2 regions of the Streptomyces sp. NPDC059564 genome follow, and region 2 is predicted to be linked to the other one. Evidence: riboswitches for the same ligand, from Rfam matches in the RefSeq annotation. Region 2 holds a riboswitch; the other holds the start of a gene.
What was found. A riboswitch is a leader RNA that binds a small molecule or an ion and turns the genes downstream of it on or off. The one in region 2 is predicted to bind guanidine.
Positions count from the first base shown of each region.

Region 1 (5,770 bases), on a different contig from region 2:
AGCAACTCTGGGCGGAGGCAGAGGCAGGCTAATCTTGGACTTCACCGTGACCAGCGATAAGTTCCTCGGAAAGGATGAAGCCTTTGCGGGTATGACGGTCACTCATAACCTCTGGCCCTAACAACGGCTAACACACAATGAGATGGATCCGCCCTGGTTGCCGTGTCCGGGACAGGAGTTGAGTGTTCGGTCCGGTGTGAGGACGTGACCGTGGTCGACTGCGGGATCGCCTCGAACCGCTGCTCCCCGCACCGCGACGGCCGCTTTCGCTCAGCACAGGATCGACCCGCGGCCTCTCACATAGCTGATGAACTCGAAAAACGCTGAACAAGTTAGACCCGCGTTCGATGCCGGACCATAAACGACAAGCTAAGCCTTGTGAGCACAGCTGAGGTTGGCTGCTGCCCGACACGCCGCAGTGCGTTCCCGGACTCACCAACATGTCCGTCATCAGCGTCGGCTCAGCGTTCCTGACGGCCAGCTAAAGCCGTTCTGCGTTCGCACCGACGTAGCCAACCACCGCGACCAGCTGCATCGATTTGAGCGGACGCTACCTGTCCTCCGCCAGGCGCCGTTTTAGGGTCGTGACGGACAGACCGGAAGCCGCAGCGATCTGCTTCAGACGTTGGCCCTCCGCACACAGTCTGCGGATTTCGGTTCCGGTGACGCCGGGCGCCTTACGGCTTGCCTGTTTCGCCTGGTCATTGGTCCGTCGCTCCGCTTCTGGGATGCGGCTCACGATGGTCATGCACGTGACGCCAGCGGCTCGTGCGAGGCTCGATGCCGATTCTCCCGCGAGGTAGCGGCGCCGGATCTCGGCCTCAGAGATCCTCAGCTTCGAGCGGCGCGGGGCTGCCGGCCGCTTCTTGCGTTTCTTCTCAGGACGCAACCTCTGCGGCTGGCGTCCACGGCGTTGCTCCTCTGGGATACGGCGGCGGATCGTCGACTCAGAGACCCCAAGTACTTTCGCGAGACGGTAGATGCTGGTGCCCGCCTGGTACCGGCGGCGGATCTCTTCAACGGGCAGTTCCAAGGGGGCACCGCGGTGCGGATTGGGCACGGGACCCCGGGGTCGCCAGAGGACCCTTGGGACCCGGCGCTGGATCGTGGTGGGGTGCACTCCGTAGCGGATCCCGAGTTCACGGAAGGACGCCCCGTCCTTGTAGCGCCGGATGATGTCCTTCGTGGGAAGGCGGCTTGCCGTCCGGCGCCCCACGAGCCGGGCCGTCTCCTGAGGGGTGCGGCGCAGCTGTTTCGGCAGTCTGGCCAGCACCATCTCCGGGCTGATGTTGAGGAGCGAGGCGACCTCGGAGGCGGCACGGGGGCTCCGGTAGAGGCGTACCACCTCCCTGCGGAGTTGTGTCTCGTCCGGGGCTTTGCTTCGGTTGCGGTAGCGCTGCTTGGCTGACATGGCCCCGTTGCGACGCTCCTCCGCGGGGATCAGGCGTTGGACGGTGTCCTTGCTCACTCCGAACTCAGCAGCCACGTCGCGGAGGCTGACACCTTCCCGGTACCGCCGCCTGATCGAATCGGCGACATCGACGCTGACCACCCGTTCTCCTTCTGCTCCGCCTGTCGTCCGGTAGTCCAACGACCAACCCGCCCGTGCGTGGCGCCGCTTGGCGCCACGCCCCACAGACAGAACCATCTCGGGATTCAGGCCCAACCACCGCCTACGCGGCTGACATAGGGGCCCCATCGCCCGTCCGGGGGAACGATTCCGTGTGGGTGACAGGCGGCTACCTCCTGTGGGTGACGCGTTGTCAGTGCCCGTTCGTAGCGTCCGGCCGTGACCATTCCACCGCCTGCGGGCGGTGCCTCCTCAAGGCGGTGACCTTCGGATGAGCCTCACCACCGGACTGCATAGTCCCCGCACCCCGCTGCGCCGGTTCCTGGACCGCGAACTGTCAGCCGGCCCACGGCCGCTGCGCGAGTCCTTCCGCGCCCAGCACCAAACCGCCCACCTTCTGCTGCCCGGGCCCGGCGTCGGCACCGAGGCCGGCAACGTCGGCACCGCAATCGACCAGCGCCTGCGCCTGGCCTTCACGACGGCCGCACCCGTGGACCTGGCCACGGAGGCCGGGATCGACCTCACCGGCGGCATCGGCCGGGGAGCGGGGCTGCGGATGCGCGCGGTCGGCAACGAGCTCGCCGCGCGGCTGGCCGAGACCGTGCACCGCCTCGACCTCGACAACCGTTCGTTGTCGATGGACCGCGCCCACGACGAGGAGGAGGACCTGGCCCGCATGCTGCTCGCCGGCGCCTGGTACCAGGTGATGGCCCGCAACCCGTACGGCTTCACCTACACCCAGCTGTATCTCACCGCGATGGAGGACCCCGGCGGTTTCACCCTCGACCGGCTCTTGCAGCTCCCCAACCAGGACATGGTCGACGACGTCGTCCACCAGCTCTACCTGGCCGCCACCGGCCCCCTGGAAGCGCTGCGCGCCCGCACCCGGCCTCAGGACTGCACCGGTGGGCCCACCTTCCCGGGCGTCAACATCACCGCCGACGCCGACCTCGTGGTCGACGGCCTGCTGCTCGACTTCAAGAGCACCAAGCACCCCTTCGCCCGGGGACTGTCCAAGCAGACCGCGAACCAGCTGATCGGCTACCTGCTCCTCGACACCGCCGACCGCTACCGGATCGACACCCTGGGCCTCTACCTCACCCGCTCAGGCGTCCTCGCCAGCTGGCCCGTAGAGGAGTACCTCAGCCTCCTGGGCACCTGCCGCCGCGACCTGGCCGTGCTGCGAACCGTCGTCGCCGAACTCCTCGCCGGCTGCCAAGCCGACGCGATCCCGTACGACCAGGAGGAAGAGGACCAAGCCAACGAGCTCCTTGAGCGCCTGGCCCCCGTCATCGAAGCCGGCCACTGCCCGGTCTGCGCCCAGCCGCTGCCCGGCTCCGCCCGTCGCCCCCGCTTGTACTGCTCCCGGTGGTGCACCGGCCGCGCCTCCACCATCCGCAAGCGGCAGAACCCGCTACCGGGGCGCCCTGCGGCCGCTGTCCCCCATCTGCGGAAGGAGGTGCTGGATCCGGCCGAGGACTGGGTGGTTGTAAGCCTCACACCCCGTTTCCCCAGGTAGGCGGCAGTGCTGTGAGGGTGTGAGCCTGTTAGGCGGAGCTCGCGCCCATGCTTCCGTACGGCCTGGCACCTGCCCGCCGGCGCGGACGACGATGGAGTCATGGGCGAGCACGACCAGGACCAGCAAGCCGTCGCCGAACCGGCGCGGCCGCCGCTGACCGTGGCGCAGGCCCTAGAGCCGCCAGTACGTACCGGTGTGGGAGTCGACGTGCACCACGTGGTGGCCGACGCGTACCACGTGGTGGTCCGGGCCGGACCAGGAGCCGGTGGCGCCGTCGGTGGCGGGTAGCGGGGTCCAGATCTCCAGGAAGGTGGAGCCGTCCGGGTTGGTGCCCTGCTCGATGAGGTTCGCTCCGTCCCGCCGGAGGGTGCCGGTGTCTTCGCCGGGCTGGCCCGTGAGGTGGTGGAAGTGCACCTGGGAGCCGTCGAAGGAGGTCGTTCCGGCGAAGCCCCGGCTGTCGGCGTAGTACGGGCCGGCCTGCAGCCACACCACTTCGCGGTCCTCGACGAGGGGTCCGCCGTCGCGGCTGATGCCGCGCCGCAGCCAGGCGCCGTGCTCGGGTACGGGGATGCCGGGGCCGTCCGGGACGCGGCCCGCCGGGCCGGGCTCAGGCACGGTCATCGGTGGCGGGGTCGTCGTCGGCGGCCAGGAGTGTCAGCGGTACGTTGCCGCGTACGGCCTGCGAGTAGGGGCAGACCGCGTCGGCCCGGTGCAGCAGGGGCTGGAGGTCCGCCGCCCGCCACCCGGGCAGGCTGACGGTGAGGGTCACCGCGAGGCCGTAGCCCGCGGGCGTGTCCGTGGTGCCGAGCTGTACTTCGCAGGCCACGCGCGCGGCGGAGGCGTCCGCCCCGAACTCGGCGGCGACCTCCGCGAGCGCGGAGGTGAAGCAGGCGGCGAAACCGGCCGCGAACAGCTGCTCGGGGTTGGTGGTGCCGGGCACCTTCTTGCGCGGCGGGGCGAGGCGGAGGTCCAGGCGTCCGTCGTCCGTGCGGACGGATCCGGTACGGCCCCCGGCGGCGTGTGCGGTCGTCCGGTACAGGCTGCGGGTGAGTGGCACGGTCATGGCGTTGGGCCCATCTTGTTCGACGAGGACGCTGCCCGGGTGCGGACAGCGTACGGCGCTGCTCGTGCGGCACCGCGCGCGTCGTCGTGCGTAACCGGGTACGGCGCATCTCGTCCGGGGCCTTGGACCGGCCGCCGGACAATCTAGCAACGGGGGCCGTCGCCCGAGGACAATCCCCGCGGTGAAGTTCCTCACCCGCCGCCGGCCCGGCCGACGGCTCGGGCAGGCACACACCGGGTGGGCGGGTGCGGTGCGTCGTGGCCGCGGGCCGCTTTCTACACTCGCCCCGTGGACGCGATGAGATGTACCTACTGCGGTGGTGTCGGCCTGGAGCCGGGTTTCGTCGAGGACGCGGGGGAGGGGGCCCGGGGGTACGCACGCTGGATCGCCGGGCCGCTGGAACGCGGCCTGTTCGGCGGTGCCAGGCGGCTGGGCAGGCCCCGGCGGCGCATCGAGGCGTACCGCTGCCCGCACTGCGCCCACCTGGAGCTCTTCGCGACCGAATCCGTCTGACGGCCGGACGCGGGACCGCGGTGCTCCCGCCGCGGTCCCGGCGCCGGGCCGTGCGGTACGCGCCCGATCGTGCGCCCGCACGCCTCCGCACGCCTCCGCACGAGGGATGACCGCAGGTCGCCGCCCCACGACCATGACCGTCGTCATCACGGTGTATTCCTTCGCGGAAGGCAATGCGCAGGGGCCGGCCTGCTCTTCACCGCCGCCCAGGCGCCCACCCCGCTGCACTACGTCTTCGGCGACATGAAGGTCCTCACCCCCGCCGAAGTCCTCCACTACACCGACCACGCCCTGCGCCACCACAGCGGCGCCTGCCATCTCGTACGCACCAACATCGCGCACCCCTTCGATGCAGTGTTCGGCAGCGCCACCACGCGTGCTGCCTGAACGGGCTGTGGGGGAAGGCGTACGGGGGCGTGACCGTGGTCCCGCTACGGCGCCGAGTCTGTCGCCCAGCTCCCGCAGGCGCCGCCATGCCGGACCCCGAAGCCGGCCTCGTTGCCGAGGTGCTGATCTTGGCCCTCGGCCTTCAGCTTCGCGACTCCGCCGGCCGCGACGTCGTCGGCGTGCGAACCCCACTGAGGCTCCCCCGCTACCCCTGCGCGGGGAGCGCGAGGACGTGCGTCCCACAGGACAGGTGGAGACGGTCGTCGGCGATGCGGAGTTCGGTGTAACCGGCGGTGGTCAGTGGTATGTGGCCGTCCTCGTTGAATCCGCTGCGGTACGTCCAGGGCGGGCGGCGGGTCGCGAGGTCGACGGCGAGCAGGGGCTGGGCCAGCCGGCCCGTGTCCACGTAGAGCATGCCCCGGTGCAGGAGCGGCGGCGGGTCGAAGCGGGCGCCGTCCGGGATGGCGTACGTCCACTGCAGCGCTCCGTCCGAGGCCCGCAGCGCCGGCAGCTCTTCGCGCGCACTGGGGTTCTGCGGGTCCACGGGACACAGCCCGATGACGTACACCATGGCGTCCACGGCCGTCGCGGCCGCATAGGAGGTCTGGCCGCCGGGGTACGGCACGCGGTCCGCGCCGAAGCGCCAGACCATTTTTCCGGTGGCGGCCTCCAGGGCGCGCACCTCGCCGCCCCCGAGGTACAGGCGGCCGTCGGTCAG
Region 1 covers NZ_JBHWBP010000102.1:10,652-16,421, reverse strand. The annotation lists gene ACFV0Q_RS19155 (hypothetical protein) at 1-121, shown strand, start outside; gene ACFV0Q_RS19150 (hypothetical protein) at 551-1,552, opposite strand; gene ACFV0Q_RS19145 (hypothetical protein) at 1,842-3,089, shown strand; gene ACFV0Q_RS19140 (hypothetical protein) at 3,261-3,710, opposite strand; gene ACFV0Q_RS19135 (Ohr family peroxiredoxin) at 3,697-4,152, opposite strand; guanidine-III (ykkC-III) riboswitch at 4,228-4,290, opposite strand; gene ACFV0Q_RS19130 (hypothetical protein) at 4,450-4,665, shown strand; gene ACFV0Q_RS19125 (hypothetical protein) at 4,909-5,052, shown strand; gene ACFV0Q_RS19120 (PQQ-binding-like beta-propeller repeat protein) at 5,258-5,770, opposite strand, start outside.
Region 1: linked by a shared signal. The riboswitch ahead of ACFV0Q_RS19135 (Ohr family peroxiredoxin) and the one ahead of ACFV0Q_RS24895 (multidrug efflux SMR transporter) in region 2 are both predicted to bind guanidine.

Region 2 (5,770 bases):
GAATCCCGCACCTGCGCGGAACTCACGGCAGCGGAAAAGAACGCCATCTCCCACCGCGGCCAGGCCTTCCGCGCCCTGATCCCGGTGGTCCGCGAACTGCTGGGCTGACCCCCGGCCGGAACGCCGAAGGCCCCGCACACGACTGCGTGCGGGGCCTTCGGACTGTGTGCGGTCGGGGGGACTCGAACCCCCACGGGTGTTACCCCACTGGGACCTAAACCCAGCGCGTATCGCCAATTTCGCCACGACCGCGACAGATTGCGTAATTCGGACATCTAGTCCGGCTTGCCGCGCCTAGTGTACGGCGGCCCCGCTTCGGTCGGCGACTGGCCTGCGCTGTCCTCCGCGACACCAGGTATTCGTCGTCGCATGGCAGTTGGGGCACAGTAGCCGGAGGTTCTCGCGCCGGTCATCGCTCCAATCGCCGTTGATGTGGTCGATCTCCAGCGTCATGGGGTGTCCGCGCCATTCGGGGGGCGTCCCGCACCGCTCGCACTCGTCGGGCACGCCGACTTCGCGGAGGGCGCGGCGCAGGAGTTTGGTCCCGGTGCGTCGTTGTCCGTCGTGGTGGACGAGCACCTCGGTGGCGGGCCGGGCGGCAACGGGCCCCGGCTTGCCGCGCTGGTGCGCCTGCCCGAGGAAGTGCGACGTGTCCAGCCCGGAGTCGAGGACCCACCTCTTGAGAGAGGCCCTCCACGCGAAGCTGTCGGGCCGGTCGAGACGCCGCAGGGTCTCCGACCATGATTGTGATGTGGCAACCGCGTTCCGCAGGGTGCTCCCGTCTGGCTTCTCGTGGCGCCTGTAGGGTCGCCGTTTGAAGTGGGAGACGTCGATGCCGTATGCGGAGAAGCGGCGCATGAGGTATTGCCCGAGCCGCTCGGGGTGCGGCGTTATGCCGTAGCGGGCGATGACCTCGTCGATGTCCTTGCATCGAGCCGCGGCCTCGGCCAGCAGTTCCCGCGTGTAGCGGGCGGTGGCGGTCACCGACGGCCCTTGGCGCGGCCTCGGTATGTATCCGTCGTGGAGTGACAGTTGGGGCAGAGGAACCGAAGGTTGTCTGCGCGGTTGTCTCGCCAGTCCCCGTTGATGTGGTCGACCTCCAGGGGCAGAGGCTCCCCCTGCCAGGTGGCTTCCAGGCCGCACATGGAGCAGCGCTCCTCATGTCCGATCTCCATCGGCGCGCGTCGCAGCCTGCGGTTGTGCACCCTGGTCGCGGTCGGGGAGGGGTTTTCGCGGAGGAGTTCCTCGGGTGAGCGCCGCCGCCGGTTTTCGCGCATTCGCTCCGTGCGTGGGGGAGGCGCGAAGTGCGAGGTGTCGATTGCGAACGCCTTCACCTTGCGGCTGATGTGGGTGTGGTGGCCGCCCACGACGTCGAGGCCGAGGCGTCGGAGCACGTCGCACATGGTGGTCGAGGCGGCGACCGCCTCGGCCAGGATCTCCCGTGTCCACTTCACCCTCTCCGGCTCGAAGTGCGAAACGTCGACTTCCAGCTTCCGCATGCGGTTGAGCAGGTAGTGGCGCGAGCCGCTCCTCGGATCCACCCCCAGCTTCTCCAGCGCCTCGGTCAGCGTGCGTGACGTGCATGCCGCCTCCGTGAGGCGGTCCTTCGTGTATGGGCTGGTCGGCATTTCGGTCCCCTCCGTGTCTCGGCCGCGCGTACGGCACTCGCATGGAGTAACGGACCGATAGTCGGACGGTTACGGTGGATTTCATCCGATAAGCGGAATCGCCCGCACCGATTTGTTCGGTACGGGCGATTTCGGAGGGAGGGGGTCGCGTCAGATCCCCAGGTCCTTGATGATCTTGGCTACGTGGCCCGTGGCCTTGACGTTGTAGAAGGCGTGTTCGACCTTGCCCTCCTCGTCGACGACCACCGTGGAGCGGATGACCCCGGTGACCGTCTTGCCGTAGAGCTTCTTCTCGCCGAAGGCGCCGTACGCAGTCAGGGTCTCCTTGTCGGGGTCGCCGACCAGGGTGACCTTCAGGTGCTCCTTCTCGCGGAACTTCGCGAGCTTCTCCGGCTTGTCCGGGGAGACGCCGATGACGTCGTAGCCCGCGTCGGCGAGGAGGGAGAGGTTGTCCGTGAAGTCGCAGGCCTGCTTCGTGCAGCCCGGCGTCAGGGCGGCCGGGTAGAAGTACACGATCACCTTGCGGCCCTTGTGGGCGGCCAGCGACACCTCGTTGCCGTCCGCGTCGGGCAGGGTGAAGGCGGGGGCGGTGTCGCCCGGCTGGAGTCGCTCGCTCATCGGTAGGTCTTCTCCTCGGGAGGGGAACGGTACGCCACGAGACTAAGCTGACAGACTGTTCATGGCGGACTACGCCCCATGCGACCACGAGTACGACACGACGACGGAGGCAGCGCGGTGCCGGAAGCCAGGACCCCCGCACAGATCGAGGCGGACATCGTCCGCCGCCGCGAGCAGCTCGCCGAGACGCTCGACGAGATCGGCGTGCGCATGCACCCGAAGACGATCATCGGGGACGCGAAGGCCAAGGCGGTCAGCGCTGTGGACCACACCGCCGGGCGCGCCTTCGTGGCCGTCAACCGGCTCGTCACGGACGTGAAGGGCGGCCTGTGCCGCGAGGACGGCGCTCCGCGCGCGGACCGGATCGTGCCCGTCGTGCTCCTCGCGGCGGGTGTGGTGGGCCTGCTCGTGGTCTCGGCGCGCCGCAAGCGGTGAGGACCCTCCGGGGTACGGGGCGCGCCGGGGCAGGTAGGTTCGTGGCGTGAGCGAGAACACCACCCACGACAAGCTGCCCATCCGCATGCTGCACGACCGCGTGCTCGTGAAGTCCGACCTGCCCGAGGGCGAGCGGCGCTCGGGCGGCGGCATCCTGATTCCGGCGACGGCCGCGGTGGGCAAGCGGCTCGCCTGGGCCGAGGTGGTCGCGGTCGGCCAGAACGTGCGCAGCGTGGAGCCGGGCGACCGGGTCCTGTACGACCCGGAGGACCGGGCGGAGGTCGAGGTGCGCGGGGCGACGTACGTGCTGATGCGCGAGCGGGACCTGCACGCCGTGGCCGCGGAGCGGCTGGAGGGGTCCAAGGACTCCACCGGGCTGTACCTCTGAGCCCCTGATCCACTTCTGAAGGGCCGGTGACCGGGGTCACCGGCCCTTTTCGGTGCCTTTTGCTACGGTGGTGGGGAACCCCCGACGAGACGCGCCGTACCGGGTTGCAGGACGCAAAGACGACGCACTTCCTTTCCGTTCTCGTCCCGGAGGTGCCTCGTCATGGCATGGGTTCTTCTCATCGTCGCCGGTCTCATCGAAGTCGGCTGGTCGATCGGCATGAAATTCACCGAGGGCTTCACCCGGCTCTGGCCGTCCGTCTTCACGGGCGCGGGCATCGTCGCGAGCATGGTGCTGCTGTCGTACGCGGCGAAGACCCTGCCCATCGGTACGGCGTACGGCGTCTGGGTGGGCATCGGTGCGGCCGGTGCGGCCGTGCTCGGGATGGCGGTGCTGGGAGAGCCCGTCACCGCCGCCCGGATCTTCTTCATCTGTCTGCTGCTGGTCGCCGTGGTGGGCCTGAAGGCGACCTCGGGTCACTGACCCTCACTCACTCCAGGAGGTCGGCCGCGGGGCGGCGGTTGCGGAAGGTGCCGCCGCCCTGGGTCTCGCCGCCGGTGGTCTCGCCGCCGGTGGTCTGTCCGCCCGTTGTCTGTCCGCCCGTTGTCTGGCCGCCCTGCGTTTGGCCGCCCTGGGTCTGGCCGCCTTGCGTTTGACCGCCTTGCGTTTGACCGCCTTGGGTCTGGCCCCCGTTGGTCTGGCCGCCTTGCGTCTGGCCGCCCTGGGTCTGGCCCCCGTTGGTCTGGCCGCCCTGGGTTTGGCCGCCTTGGGTCTGGCCCCCGTTCGTCTGGCCGCCCTGGGTCCGGCCGTCCTGGGTCTGTCCGCCCGTCGGCGGGGTGGGCTCGGCGGGCGGCCGGCTGTCTTCGGGCGGCTGCGGGGTGGTGGGCTGGACCGGCGGCGGGGGCTGGGCCGCGCCGGGCTGGAGCTCCAGGTCGAAGTCCACCGGGTCCGTGGCCTCCAGGGCCGCCTTCGTGTACGCGGCCCAGATCCGCGCCGGATAGCCGCCGCCCCCGATACGGGCCTCGCCGAGCGCCCCGTAGAGGGACTGCAGGGTGCCCGTGTCCGGGTCCTGGCCCATCATCGCGACGACCGTGACCAGGTCCGGGGTGTACGCCGCGAACCACGCCGAGCGGTCGACTTCGGCGGTGCCGGTCTTGCCCGCGGCCGGGTGGCCGGCCGCCAGGGCCGCCGTACCGGTGCCGTTGTCCACGACGCTGACCAGCATGGAGGTGGTCGTGTCGGCGGCTTCGCGGCTGATGGCCTGGTTCGGGGTGCGGTCGGGGAGGTGGAGGTTCTCGCCGTCCTTGGTGATCTTCTCCAGGAACGTGTACGGGGTGCGGCGGCCGTGGTCGGCGAGGGTCGCGTAGGCCTGGGTCATGTCCAGCACGCTGGCCTGCATGGTGCCCAGCGCGATGGCCGGACCCGCGTCGAAGTTCGGGGTGTCCTCCGGGATGCCGAGGGCGATGGCGGTCGTCTTGACCTTGGCCCCGCCCACGTCGACGGCCATCTGCGCGTACACGGTGTTGACGGAGAGGTCGGTGGCGGTGTTGACGGTGATCGGGCCGTACGACACCTGGCCCTCGTTCTCCGGGGCGAAGCGGATCCGGCCGCCGACGACCGGGCGCTTGTTGTCGCCGTTGTAGATGGTGTTCGGGGTGATCCGGCGGCCGTCCTGGGTGCGGGAGTCGTTCTCGACGGCCGACGCGAAGACGAACGGCTTGAAGGTGGAGGCCACCTGGTAGTCGTGCCGGGTCGCGTTGTTGACGTACTGCTTCGTGTAGTCGATGCCGCCGTAGAGGGCGATGACCTTGCCGGTGGCCGGGTCGATGGAGGCGCCGCCCGCGCGCACCACGCGGTCGGCGGGGCGCGCCGCCGGGTCGAGCTTGTCGGCCATTTCCTTCTGGACGGCGTTGACGAACTGGCCCTGGCGGCGCTTGTCGATGGTGGTGGTGATCCGGTAGCCGCCCTCGGCGAGGGTCTTGTCGTCGAGGATCTCGTGTTCGGTGATGTAGTCCTTGACGGCCTCGACGAGGTAGCCGCGCTGGCCGGACAGGCCGGCGGCCGGGCGGACCTTTCCGGGCTCGGGGAAGCGGGCCGCGGCGCGGTCGGTGGCGGTCATCCACTTCTTCTTCACCATGCCGTCGAGCACGTAGTTCCAGCGGGCGACGGCGCGGGCGCGGCTCTGCGGGTGCGAGACGACGTCGAAGGCGCTGGGGGAGTTGAGGAGGGTGGCGAGGTAGGCGCCCTCGGCGGTGGTGAGTTTGTTGACGTCCTTGCCGTAGTAGGCCTGCGAGGCGGCCTGGATGCCGTAGGCGTTGCGGCCGAAGTAACTGGTGTTCAGGTATCCCTCGAGGATGTAGTCCTTCGACTTCTCACGACCGAGTTTGATCGCGATGAAGAACTCCTTGGCCTTGCGCTTCACCGTCTGTTCCTGGCCCAGGTAGTAGTTCTTGACGTACTGCTGGGTGATGGTCGAACCGGACTGGGTGCCCTTGCCGGTCGCGGTGTTCCAGGCGGCGCGCAGCATCGCCTTGGGGTCCACCGCCCGTTCGGAGTAGAAGTCCCGGTCCTCCGCGGCCAGTACGGCTTCCTGGACGCCGCGGGGGATCTGTGACAGCGGGACGTTGACGCGGTTGACCTCGCCGTCACGGGCCAGCTGGGAACCGTCGGCGTAGAGGTAGACGTTGGACTGCGCGGTGGC
Region 2 covers NZ_JBHWBP010000166.1:3,494-9,263, reverse strand. The annotation lists gene rdgB (RdgB/HAM1 family non-canonical purine NTP pyrophosphatase) at 1-108, shown strand, start outside; tRNA gene ACFV0Q_RS24925 (tRNA-Leu) at 168-252, opposite strand; gene ACFV0Q_RS24920 (HNH endonuclease) at 295-984, opposite strand; gene ACFV0Q_RS24915 (HNH endonuclease) at 981-1,628, opposite strand; gene bcp (thioredoxin-dependent thiol peroxidase) at 1,779-2,246, opposite strand; gene ACFV0Q_RS24905 (DUF3618 domain-containing protein) at 2,364-2,681, shown strand; gene ACFV0Q_RS24900 (co-chaperone GroES) at 2,728-3,069, shown strand; guanidine-III (ykkC-III) riboswitch at 3,124-3,198, shown strand; gene ACFV0Q_RS24895 (multidrug efflux SMR transporter) at 3,232-3,552, shown strand; gene ACFV0Q_RS24890 (transglycosylase domain-containing protein) at 3,560-5,770, opposite strand, start outside.